DNA from 2 places in the Comamonas sp. FUJ_7 genome. Region 2 is predicted to be linked to the other one. Evidence: riboswitches for the same ligand, from Rfam matches in the RefSeq annotation. Region 2 holds a riboswitch; the other holds the start of a gene.
The links. A riboswitch is a leader RNA that binds a small molecule or an ion and turns the genes downstream of it on or off. The one in region 2 is predicted to bind glycine.
Positions count from the first base shown of each region.

Region 1 (5,796 bases), on a different contig from region 2:
CATTGACACCATTGGCCTGTCCCTGCTGGTGCTCTGGGTGGCCGCGTTGCAGCTGATGCTGGACAAGGGCAAGGAGCTGGACTGGTTTGCTTCGTCAGAAATCATTGTCTTTGCCGTGGTTGCCGTGGTCGCCTTTGCCATCTTCGTGGTCTGGGAGCTGACCGATGCACACCCCGTGGTGGATCTGCGCCTGTTCAAGGGCCGCAACTTTGCGGCGGGCTCGATAGCGCTGTCCATTGCCTACGGCTTGTTCTTTGGCAACGTGGTACTGCTGCCACTGTGGCTGCAACAGTGGATGGGCTACACCTCCACCTCCGCCGGTCTGGCGCTGGCCCCCGTGGGCATACTGGCCATCGTGCTGACGCCCATCGTGGGCCGCAAAGTGGCGGTGTGGGACCCACGCAAGATGGCAACCGGCGCTTTTATCGTGTTTGCCCTTGTGCTGTGGATGCGCTCGCGCTTTACGGTGGAGACAGACTTTGGCCATATCCTGATTCCCACGCTGATTCAGGGCGGCGCCATGGCCTTCTTCTTCATCCCGCTGACAACCATCACACTGAGCGGTCTATCGCCAGATCGCATTCCCGCCGCTGCGGGCCTGTCCAACTTTGTGCGGATTACGGCCGGCGCCATGGGCACCTCGATTGCCACCACACTGTGGGAAAACCGGGCCTCCATGCACCACGCGCATCTGACGGAGCTGCTGGTGCAGGGCCAGGGCACTTTTGCTGTCACGGTCAAAAACCTGCAGGCCGCTGGCATGAGCGCCGAGCAGGCCTACGCCCAGATCAACCGGCTGATCGACCAGCAGGCCTTCACCCTTGCGGCGGACGATATCTTTCTGGCCTCGTCCTTTATGTTCCTCAGCCTGATCGTGCTGATCTGGTTCACCAAGCGCCCTGCCGCCCACAGCTCAGGGGCCGATGCTGCAGCCGGCGCGCATTAGTCGCTACTGAAATTTCATATAAAAATAGCTTCCAGCGCTTGTTCAGCAAGCATTGGAAGCTATTTTTTCAGGAGTATTCAATCTGAAGCGACCTGCTTGTCCAGACGGCGCAAAAACACCTGCAGCTCCTTGACGACCTGCGAATCCCCCTTGGCCTGTGCGCAAGCCAGTCCCTGCTCCCAGGCATGACGCGCCGCCTGCGCATCGCCCAACGCCAGCTCCACCTTGCCCAGCTGCTTCCAGGCCACCGAGTAGCTGGCATCCAGCGCCGTCGCCTGCAGCAGATGCTCTCGTGCAATGCCCATCTGCTCCTCATCGGCATAAGCCTTGCCCAGCGTATAGCGCAGCAGCGCCCCATCCTTGCCCTGAGCCAGCAGCTTTTCCAGATTTCCAACCATGGGATTCATGGCCCACACTCCTTTTGTCACCTTTGTCGAAGTCAGAGTGTCGCACCGTCCAGCCTGACAACGCAGCAATGCCCATGCAATGTTTGCCAGCACAATCGAAGCATGATGACCCGCCACCCACTCCAACCTCTCGCACTACTTGCCACCGCTCTCAGCGTCGTCTTTTTGAGCGCCTGCTCAACCACCGGCAATCAGACCCGCAAGCCTTTTGCTGAATGCACGCCCGCCAGTCAAGTCGACACACCCGCCAAGATCAAGACCTCCTCCAATGTCCGTATCGACCCTGACTGGTATCCCGAGGGGGCACTGGTCAAAGTGGTCTATCAGTTCGAAGTCACGCCCGAAGGCAAGATGGGCCGCAAGATCTATCAGCCTGAGGATGCCGACCCACGCATCATCAAAGCCATCGAAAGATCCTTTGCCCGCTGGCGCTTCACGCCCGCCCTGCGCAATGGCCAGCCTGTCACCACCTGTTTCGAGCAGCCCTACGACCTGATCTTCAAGAAGCAGTAACAGCCACTCCTGGGCCCTATCGAAAACCCCAGAAGTTGCAAATTGCGGTGGTGCAGGCCCGTGATGCACCGCTAGAATTGCCTGCGTCAGGAGAGAGTGCCAGCGGCCCCAGCCGCCCGGCACCGCCGAAGGCGCAGATGGCCAGTCCATCCAAACGCTCAGGCAAAAGGACTGACAAGCGCTGCGCGGCGTACAAGCTGCCAGCGTTCCTTGCTGGAGAGAGATGTGAGCCGCCATTTCATGGTGCGCCTGCATCCACCGAAGGAGCAAACTGCCCGACATCACTGCGGCAGTGAATCTCTCAGGTAAAGCGGACAGCAAGGCAAGCCCGCCGCGCATGGCAGCCGTCATGCAGGGCCACTCATATGGGTTGAATAACCGGAGCGCTTGCCTGTGACTGCTGCAACCTCGCCTGACCTGCTAACCACACCTTTGTTCGACCTGCACCAGAAGCTGGGCGCGCGCATGGTGCCGTTTGCCGGTTATTCCATGCCTGTGCAATACCCGCAAGGGCTGATGGCCGAGCATCTGCACACCCGCAAGGCGGCAGGACTGTTCGATGTCTCCCACATGGGCCAGCTCTTGCTGCGCGGGCTAGATGCAGCGGCAGCTCTTGAGTCGCTGATGCCCGTTGATGTCATTGACCTGGGCCTGCACAAGCAGCGCTACGGACTGCTGCTCAATGAAGAAGGCGGCATTCTGGACGACCTGATGTTCGTCAACCGGGGCGACGACCTGTTCCTCATCGTCAACGGTGCCTGCAAGGTGGCCGACATGGTCCATATCCAGAAACACATCGGTCAGCGCTGCGAAGTCGTGCCCCTGCCCGACCGCGCCCTGCTGGCACTGCAAGGCCCTCAGGCCGTGACAGCGCTGCAAAGACTGATCCCCAGCGTCAACGCCCTAGTCTTCATGACCGGCAACTACTTTGACTGGCAAGGCCATGCGTTCTACATCACGCGCAGCGGCTATACGGGCGAGGATGGGTTTGAAATCTCCCTGCCCGCCCATGTGGCACAAGCCTTTGCCGAGACGCTGCTGGCCCAGCCCGAAGTCGCCCCCGTCGGCCTGGGTGCCCGCAACTCGCTGCGCCTTGAAGCGGGTCTGTGCCTGTACGGCAACGATATTGACACCACGACCACTCCTGTCGCAGGCGCTTTGAACTGGGCCATCCAGAAAGTGCGACGCAGCGGCGGTGCACGCGAAGCAGGCTTTCCCGGCGCTGCCATCGTGCTGGAGCAGCTACAAAATCCGCAGCAGCTGACGCGCAAGCGCGTTGGCCTGCTTGCACAGGAACGCACTCCCGTGCGCGAGCCTGCGGTGCTTGAAAACATGGACGGCCAGCATATAGGTCACATCACCAGCGGCCTGCTCAGCCCCACTCTCAACCAGCCCATTGCCATCGCTTATGTGGCGCCCGACTATGCGGCCGTAGGCACCGAAATCTTTGCCCTGGTGCGCGGCAAGCCCGTGCCCATGAAGGTTGCTGAGATGCCCTTTGTGCCCACCAACTACTACCGTGGCTAGGTCTGTCGCCGCGCATGAGAGCGGCCAGTTTGCCCAACAGCACTCAGAACGCCGCTAAAGTGCGGGCTGGACCTTTCTCCAACACAACCCCGATTCCTCCGAATCCCTGAATTCCCCATCTGGAGCTTTGCATGAGCATCAAATATTCCAAAGAACACGAATGGATCAACGCCGCTGACACCAATGCCGCGATTGTCGGCATCACCGTCCACGCACAAGACGCACTGGGCGATGTGGTGTTTGTCGATCTGCCCGCCGTCGGCACCATCTTCAAGGCCGGCGACGTGACCGGCGTGGTCGAGTCCGTCAAGGCCGCTGCAGACGTATACATGCCCGTGACCGGTGAAATCGTTGAAGTCAACGAAGACCTGCGCAACGACCCCTCGCTGGCCAACAGCGACCCGCTGGCCACCGGCTGGTTCTTCAAGGTCAAGATGAGCGACGTGAGCGAGCTGGACGGCCTGATGGAAGAAACCGCTTACGAAACCTTCGCCAAGGGCAATTAATGGCACAAGGCCTTCGCCAATGCGAAGGCTTTTTTATGCCCGGTTCCACCAGCCAGGAATCGCCAGTCACAGCTTTAGAGAATAGGTCCCTCCCATGCTGATGTTCCCTCCCGTTGCTACGCTTGAGTCTCTGGAAAACAAGCACGAGTTCATTGCCCGCCATATCGGCCCCGATCGCGAAGAGCAGCAGACCATGCTGGCCGCCATTGGCAAGCCCACGCTAGAGGCCTTGATCGCCGAGGTCGTACCTGCCTCCATCGCGCGCACCAAACCCATGGACCTTCCAGCACCGGTGACGGAAGCTGCTGCACTGGCCGAGCTCAAAGCCATTGCCAACAAGAACCAGATTCTCAAAAGCTTTATCGGCCAGGGCTACTACGGCACGCACACACCGGGCGTCATCCTGCGCAATATTCTGGAGAACCCCGCCTGGTACACGGCCTACACCCCCTACCAGGCCGAAATCTCACAGGGCCGCATGGAAGCACTGGTCAACTTCCAGACCATGGTGACCGACCTGACCGGCATGCCCATCGCCAACGCCTCCATGTTGGACGAAGCCACGGCAGCCGCCGAGGCCATGACACTGGCCAAGCGCTCGGTCAAATCCAAGAGCAACCGCATCGTGCTGGCCGGTGACCTACACCCGCAGACCATCGAAGTCATACAGACCCGCGCCGCGCCCATTGGCATGGAAGTGATGGTGGCCAACAGCAAGGCCGAGTGGCAGGCGGCGCTGGCCGGCGACTTCTTCGCCGCCGTTATCCAGTACCCCGCATCGAGCGGCTGGATTGTGGACTGGAAGGCCGATGTGGATGTCATTCACGCCAAGCAGGCCGCCGCCATTGTGGCCACCGATCTGCTGGCCCTGACCCTGCTGACGCCGCCCGGCGAATGGGGGGCCGACATTGTGGTGGGCAACAGCCAGCGCTTTGGCATGCCCATGGGCGCCGGTGGCCCCCACGCGGCCTTTATGGCTTGCCGTGATGAATACAAGCGCTCGCTGCCAGGGCGCCTCGTCGGCGTCAGCGTCGATGTGCATGGCAAGCCGGCCTATCGCCTGGCGCTGCAAACACGCGAGCAGCATATTCGCCGCGAAAAAGCCACCTCCAATATCTGCACGGCCCAGGTACTGCCAGCAGTGATCGCCAGCATGTATGCCGTCTACCACGGTCCGCAAGGCCTCAAGCGCATCGCCCAGCGCGTAGCGCGCTTCACGGCGATTTTGAGCCGGGGTCTGGCCCAGTTGGGCTTTAGCGCTCACCACCATGACACGGCTTTTGACACCATCAGCCTGCACACCAAGGACGCTACGGATTCCATAGCTGCTCGCGCAGTGGCCAAGGGCGCCAACCTGCGAAAAGCCTGGAATGAGTACCTGTGCATCAGCCTGGACGAGACCACGACCCGCGCCGATGTGGAGCTGATCTGGAGCATCTTCGCCAAAGACGGCCAAGCCCTGCCAACCATTGAAGCCATGGATGAAGGTCCGTCCTCGCTGATTCCCGAAGCGCTGCAACGCAGCTCGGCCTATCTGACGCACCCGGTCTTCAACACCCATCACTCCGAAACCGCCATGCTGCGCTATATCCGCAGCTTGAGCGACAAGGACCTGGCACTGGACCGCAGCATGATCCCGCTGGGCAGTTGCACCATGAAGCTCAACGCCACCAGCGAGATGATTCCCATCACCTGGCCGGAGTTTGCCAACATCCACCCGTTTGCACCCGCCAACCAGTTGCAAGGCTACGCCGAGCTGGATGAATTGCTGCGCGGCTGGCTATGTCAGGCCACCGGCTATGCGGGCATCAGCCTGCAGCCCAATGCGGGCTCGCAAGGTGAGTACGCCGGTTTGCTGGCTATCAAGGCCTTCCACGAATCCAAGGGTGAAGCGCAC
Region 1 covers NZ_JBXXZI010000001.1:344,657-350,452, reverse strand. The annotation lists gene AC2I9W_RS01575 (DHA2 family efflux MFS transporter permease subunit) at 1-946, shown strand, start outside; gene AC2I9W_RS01570 (hypothetical protein) at 1,024-1,353, opposite strand; gene AC2I9W_RS01565 (energy transducer TonB) at 1,456-1,866, shown strand; glycine riboswitch at 1,944-2,050, shown strand; glycine riboswitch at 2,070-2,194, shown strand; gene gcvT (glycine cleavage system aminomethyltransferase GcvT) at 2,260-3,393, shown strand; gene gcvH (glycine cleavage system protein GcvH) at 3,525-3,899, shown strand; gene gcvP (aminomethyl-transferring glycine dehydrogenase) at 3,994-5,796, shown strand, end outside.
Region 1: linked by a shared signal. The riboswitch ahead of gcvT (glycine cleavage system aminomethyltransferase GcvT) and the one ahead of AC2I9W_RS04240 (D-amino acid dehydrogenase) in region 2 are both predicted to bind glycine.

Region 2 (5,796 bases):
CATGGTTCTTGACGGACATCAGCGCCTGAGGCCTGAGCAATAGCTCCCGCGCCACAGGGTCGTGCGCAGCGGCCTTCCACGCCTTTTCGTCAATCAAGCCCGAAACCTTGACCCCCAGCAAGCGTATGCGCCTGCCCAGTGGCACCCGTTTGAGGCACTGTCCGGCCGCCTGCCGAATGGCAGCCGCATTCTGCACAGGCAGACTCAGGGTCTGATCTCGCGTGGCAATCTTGAAGTCGTCATAGCGCAGCTTGATGCCTACCGTGCGCCCCACATAGCCTTTGCGCTTCAGGTCTTCCGCAACACGCTCACACAGCCCGGTGAAGATCGCCCCCAGCTCGGCCCGGTCTTGCACTGCATGCAGGTCGCGCTCAAAGGTGGTTTCGCGGCTCATGGACACAGGCTCGCTTTCTGTCACCACCGGCCTCTCATCTCGCCCCCATGCAGACTCATGCAGCCAGTGGCCATAGCTTTTGCCAAACCAGTGCAGCAATTGCGGCAGGCTTTGCGCGGCCAGATCGCCAATGGTTTCTATGCCCAGACTTTTGAGCTTGGCATCGGCCTTGGGGCCTATGCCGTTGACCTTGCGGCAGGCCAGCGGCCAGATCTGGCTTTGCAGATCTTCGGGCTGGACGATGGAGATGCCATTGGGCTTGTTGAATTCGCTGGCCATCTTGGCCAGCAGCTTGTTGGGCGCCACGCCGACCGAGCAGGTCAGGCCCGTCGCGTCAAAGATGGATTTCTGAATCAAGCGCGCCAGGACTCGCCCCCCCTCGCGCTGGCCACCGGGCACGTCGGTGAAGTCGATATAGACCTCATCCACCCCGCGGTTCTCCATGACGGGAGCAATCGACACGATGATCTCTTTGAAGGCGCGCGAGAAACGCCGGTATTCGGCAAAGTCCACGGGCAGCAAAATCGCCTGAGGGCAGAGCTTGGCGGCCTTCATCATGCCCATGGCCGAACCCACACCAAACTGCCGCGCCGGATAAGTGGCGGTGGTGATGACGCCGCGCCCCGTGTAGTCGCGCAGCAGCGGAAAGTCCGCCACCGGAATCTCTGCCAGCGGCAGCCCCGCATGGCGCGCCAGCAGCGCGTCGTCAAAGCTGCGCCGCCCGCCGCCAATCACCACGGGCAGGCCCTTGAGCTGCGGATAGCGCAGCAGCTCCACCGAGGCGTAGAACGCATCCATATCCAGATGCGCAATACGCCGGGGCTTGGGTTCAGGGCTGACGGAAAGATCACTCACGCTGCCGATTTTGCCTGCGCTGGCAAGAATCGACAGCAAGCCTGCTCGGCAAGGCTTACTTGTTCGCCGCCTCGCTCTTGAGCTCCTCGACCTCGTCAAAGCGCATATCGGCGTAAGACACCCAGGTGTTGCGCTTGACCAGCCAGTAACCCAGCCAGAACACCAGAAACAACGGAATGCCCAGATAGGTGGAGATCACGCTGCCCCAGTCAATGCGCTCCTCCAGAAAGGCCTGGTAGTTCTGACCCAGCGTCACGATCAGGCACAGCACAAAGGCAAAGATGGGGCCAAAGGGAAAAGCACCCGCCTTGTAGGGCAGCAGACCCACATCGTGGCCATGCATCACATAGCCACGGCGAAAGCGGTAATGACTCACGGCAATGCCCAGCCAGACGATAAATTCCGTCATGCCCGCCAGATTCAGCAGCCAGATATAGACGGCCTGCGGGCTGTAGAGCGAAGAAAGCAGACACAGGCTGGCAATCAAGGTGCTGCCGATCAAGGCAATCAGTGGCACGCCGTTTTTGGTCAGGCGCGAAAAAATGCGCGGCGCATTGCCTTCGGTCGCCATGTTGTAGAGCATGCGCGTGGCCGCATACATGCCCGAATTTCCAGCCGACAGCACCGAAGTCAGAATCACCGCATTCATCACCGTGGCCGCCGACAGCAGGCCCGCGTGCTGAAACACCAGTGTGAACGGGCTCACGGCAATATCCGCCACCTCGGTGCGCAGCAGCTGCGGATCGGTATAGGGAATCAGAAAACCGATGACGATGATGGCCAGCACATAGAACAGCAAAATGCGCCAGAACACCTGACGAATCGCGCGCGGCACGTTCTCACGCGGGTTCTCGGATTCGCCCGCCGCCACGCCCACCAGCTCCGTGCCCTGGAAGGAGTAGGCCACGATCATGGCCACGCCTACAAAGGTGGCGAAGTTGCCCACAAAAGGCGCCTCGCCCACTGTCCAGTTCTCAAAGCCGGGCACATGGCCCGACGTGATGATGCCGAACAGAATCAGCACGCCGGTGATCAGAAACGCCACCACGGCCACCACCTTGATCAGAGCGAACCAGTATTCGGCCTCGGCAAAGCCACGCGCGGAAAACGCATTGAGCCCCACCATCAGCAGCAAAAACAGGCCGCTCCAGAGAATGCCCGGCACATCGGGGAACCAGTAGGCCATGACCAGTTGCGAGGCCACCAGATCCACGGCCACCACCACGGCCCAACTGAACCAGAAGTTCCAGCCCAATGCAAAGCCAAAGCCGCGATCCACATAGCGCGAGGCATAGGTCGAGAAAGAGCCGGCCACCGGCATGAAGGCCGCCAGCTCGCCCAGGCTGGTCATGATGTAGTACACCATGATGCCAATGAGCAAATAAGTCAGCACCGCGCCGCCAGGGCCGACCTGGGCGATGGCCGAGCCCGAAGCCACAAACAGGCCGGTGCCAATGGCGCCGCCAATGGCAATCATGCTCAGGTGGCGCTGCTTGAGCACCCGGTGCAGCTGGGGCTGCGTGTTGTTGTCACTGCTACCAGTCAGCGGCGCAGGCTGATGGTTTGCGTTGGGTTGAGACATATGTCTTGTTTTAATGGTTTGCGCCCATTCAGACAGACCACCCAGCCATCCCACAAGCGCTGCCAGACGGCAACGCGAAAAAGCGATCACGCAAAGGATCGCAGGCAACAGGGACAAAGGAACAAAGCCATGAAAGCAAAGCGCTGTGGCGGATAAGCCAGCGGCATTCGATCTCGGCAGCTACCCCGGTCGGGTGCTTCAATGGCCAGGCGGAGATATCACCGGGCCCACTGACAGGCAAAGATGGCATTTTGCCCAAATCCGCCCGCCGTCATGCGCCGGCCCATCAATGCGGGGGTGGACTCTGGGGCTGATCACACGCACTTGACAGCCCAGATCACTATGAAAATGAAAGCAGCATGCGCATGCATTTCTTTCGATTCAAGATCAAATTACTCCAAGACCAACATTTGGCAAGCGGCAATCGCTATCAAATTCATGAATGGGGCTTCACCAAGCAGCGTGATCTGCCAGCCGCCTCTGGCAAACCCGTATAGCCCGCCAACTGCATTCTTCTTACATTGGCGCCCAGGCTTTCAGCCCAGCAATGCCGAGAGAGACTGCAGCGCCAACATTGCGCCGGCAGCGCCGAAGGAGCAACCGCCCCGGAAACTCTCAGGCCAAAGGATCGGCATCGCTTTGATACACACTCTGAAGAATGTCCGGACGTCATCGTCCGCCGGGCATACCGAAGGAGCAAGCGAGCGGCGCAACCAGCGCCCAGCCTCGTGAATCTCTCAGGTCCAGAACAGAGGGGGCGTTTGCTGCGCATATTGCGCGGGAACTCCACCCTTTGACGCATCTGGAATCTGAATCATGAAAACAATCGCCGTTATCGGTGGTGGTATCACGGGCGTGACCACCGCTTATGCCCTCGCACGCCGCGGCTTTTCCGTCACCTTGTTCGAAAAGCAGCGTTACGCGGCCATGGAGACTTCGTTCGCCAACGGCGGCCAGCTCTCGGCATCGAACGCCGAGGTGTGGACGCACTGGTCCACCATCGTCAAGGGCCTCAAATGGATGCTCAAGAGCGATGCACCGCTGCTGCTCAACCCCAAGCCAAGCTGGCACAAGCTGTCGTGGTTTACCCAGTTTCTTGCTGCCATTCCCCACTACGAAAAAAACACCGTGGAGACGGCGCGTCTGGCCGTTGCGGCGCGCGAGCATTTGTTCAGCTGGGCCGAGCAAGAGGGCATCGACTTCGATCTCAAGAAGCAAGGCATCCTGCACATCTATCGTGACCGCGCCGGCTTCGAGCATGCGGGCCGGGTGTCGCAACTGCTGGCCCAGGGCGGCCTGGAGCGCCGTGCCGTCACCCCCGAAGAAATGCATGCCATCGAGCCCACGCTGTCGGGCAATTACTACGGCGGCTACTTCACGGAAAGCGACTCCACCGGCGACATTCACAAATTCACCAGCGGCCTGGCCGCCGCCTGCGCAAGACTGGGCGTGACATGCCTTTACGGCCAGGAGATCGTGTCGGTTGCCAGCAACGGCAAACAGGCCAGCGTCACCGTGCGCCAGGATCAACAAGAGGTGACGTCCACTTTCGATGCCATGGTGGTCTGCGCCGGCACGGCCAGCCGTGCACTGGCCAGCCAGCTGGGCGACAGCGTCAATATCTACCCGGTCAAGGGCTACTCGATCACCGTCAACCTGCTCGATGAGGCCAGCCAGGCAGCAGCCCCCGTGGTCAGCCTGCTGGACGACGAAACCAAGCTGGTCACCAGCCGCCTGGGCCAAGACCGGTTCCGCGTGGCCGGCACGGCGGAGTTCAATGGCTACAACAAGGACATTCGCGCCGACCGCATTCGCCCGCTGATTGACTGGGTGCAGCAGTGCTTTCCGGGCATCAGCACGCGCAGCGTCGTGCCCTGGGCGGGCCTGCGCCCCATGCTGCCCAATCTGATGCCGCGCGTGGGCCCCGGCAACAAGCCTTGCGTGTTCTACAACACCGGTCACGGCCACCTGGGCTGGACGCTGTCTGCCATTACCGCCGACATGATTGGCAACGTGGTTCTTCAGTCCATGGGCAGCGCCAGCAAGCAGCCCCGCCCGCCCACGCTGACCACCGCCAGCGCCTGATCGTGAAGTGATACAGCTACCAAAATGAAAGCTGCTTGCGCTTGATTTTTCTATGTTTCAACATCTTTTGATATTGAAACAATGACAGATAAAGTGCAGGCAGCTCTCAATATCAGAGCTGCAGACAAATCAGCACCAGCCCCAGCATCATCAGCGCCATGCCCAGCTTCTCCGTCAGCGACAGCTTTTCGCTGAACACCTTGCGCGACACCAGGTAGCTGAAGACCACCTCCACCATGCCCAGCGTGCGCACGGCGGCCGCCCCCTGCATGGCATAAGCGGTGAACCAGGCCAGCGATGCGGCGGCGCCCATGCTTCCGGCCAGCAGCGAGATGCGCCAGGCTCTGAAGATGGGCCACAGCCCCTGCTCATGGGTACGGCCAATCCAGATGCCCATGACCACAGACTGCATGGTCTGCGCCACCAGTACGCCCCAGGCACCGGACAGCCAGGGCGAAGTCACGCCCAGCCTGACAATCTCCACCGCACCGCCGCGAAAGCCCACCGTGGCCAGTGCAAAGCAGGCGCCGCAGATCAGACCATACATGGAGGACTTGCTGGCCCAGGCCGAGAGCGTGAAAAGTTGACCGCGTGGCGGCAGCGACAACATCAGCACGCCTACCGTGGCCAGCACCATGGCCAGCAGCGCCAGCCGGGTTGGCAGTTCGTGCAGGAACATGGCGGCAAACAAGGCCACTTGCAGCACCTCGGTTTTGGACAGGGTGACGGCCACGGCAAAGTTGCGCTCCTTCATGGCCATGAGCAAGGCCGCCGTGGCTGCGACCTGAAAAAAGGCGCCCAGGGCAATCCAGCCTAGATAAGCGGCACTGAAGCGAGGCAGGGTCAGCGTTGAATCTCCAAAGCTGTATAGCGCCAGCAG
Region 2 covers NZ_JBXXZI010000002.1:111,183-116,978, reverse strand. The annotation lists gene dinB (DNA polymerase IV) at 1-1,192, opposite strand, end outside; gene AC2I9W_RS04245 (amino acid permease) at 1,305-2,831, opposite strand; glycine riboswitch at 3,373-3,472, shown strand; glycine riboswitch at 3,473-3,593, shown strand; gene AC2I9W_RS04240 (D-amino acid dehydrogenase) at 3,648-4,916, shown strand; gene AC2I9W_RS04235 (EamA family transporter) at 5,029-5,796, opposite strand, start outside.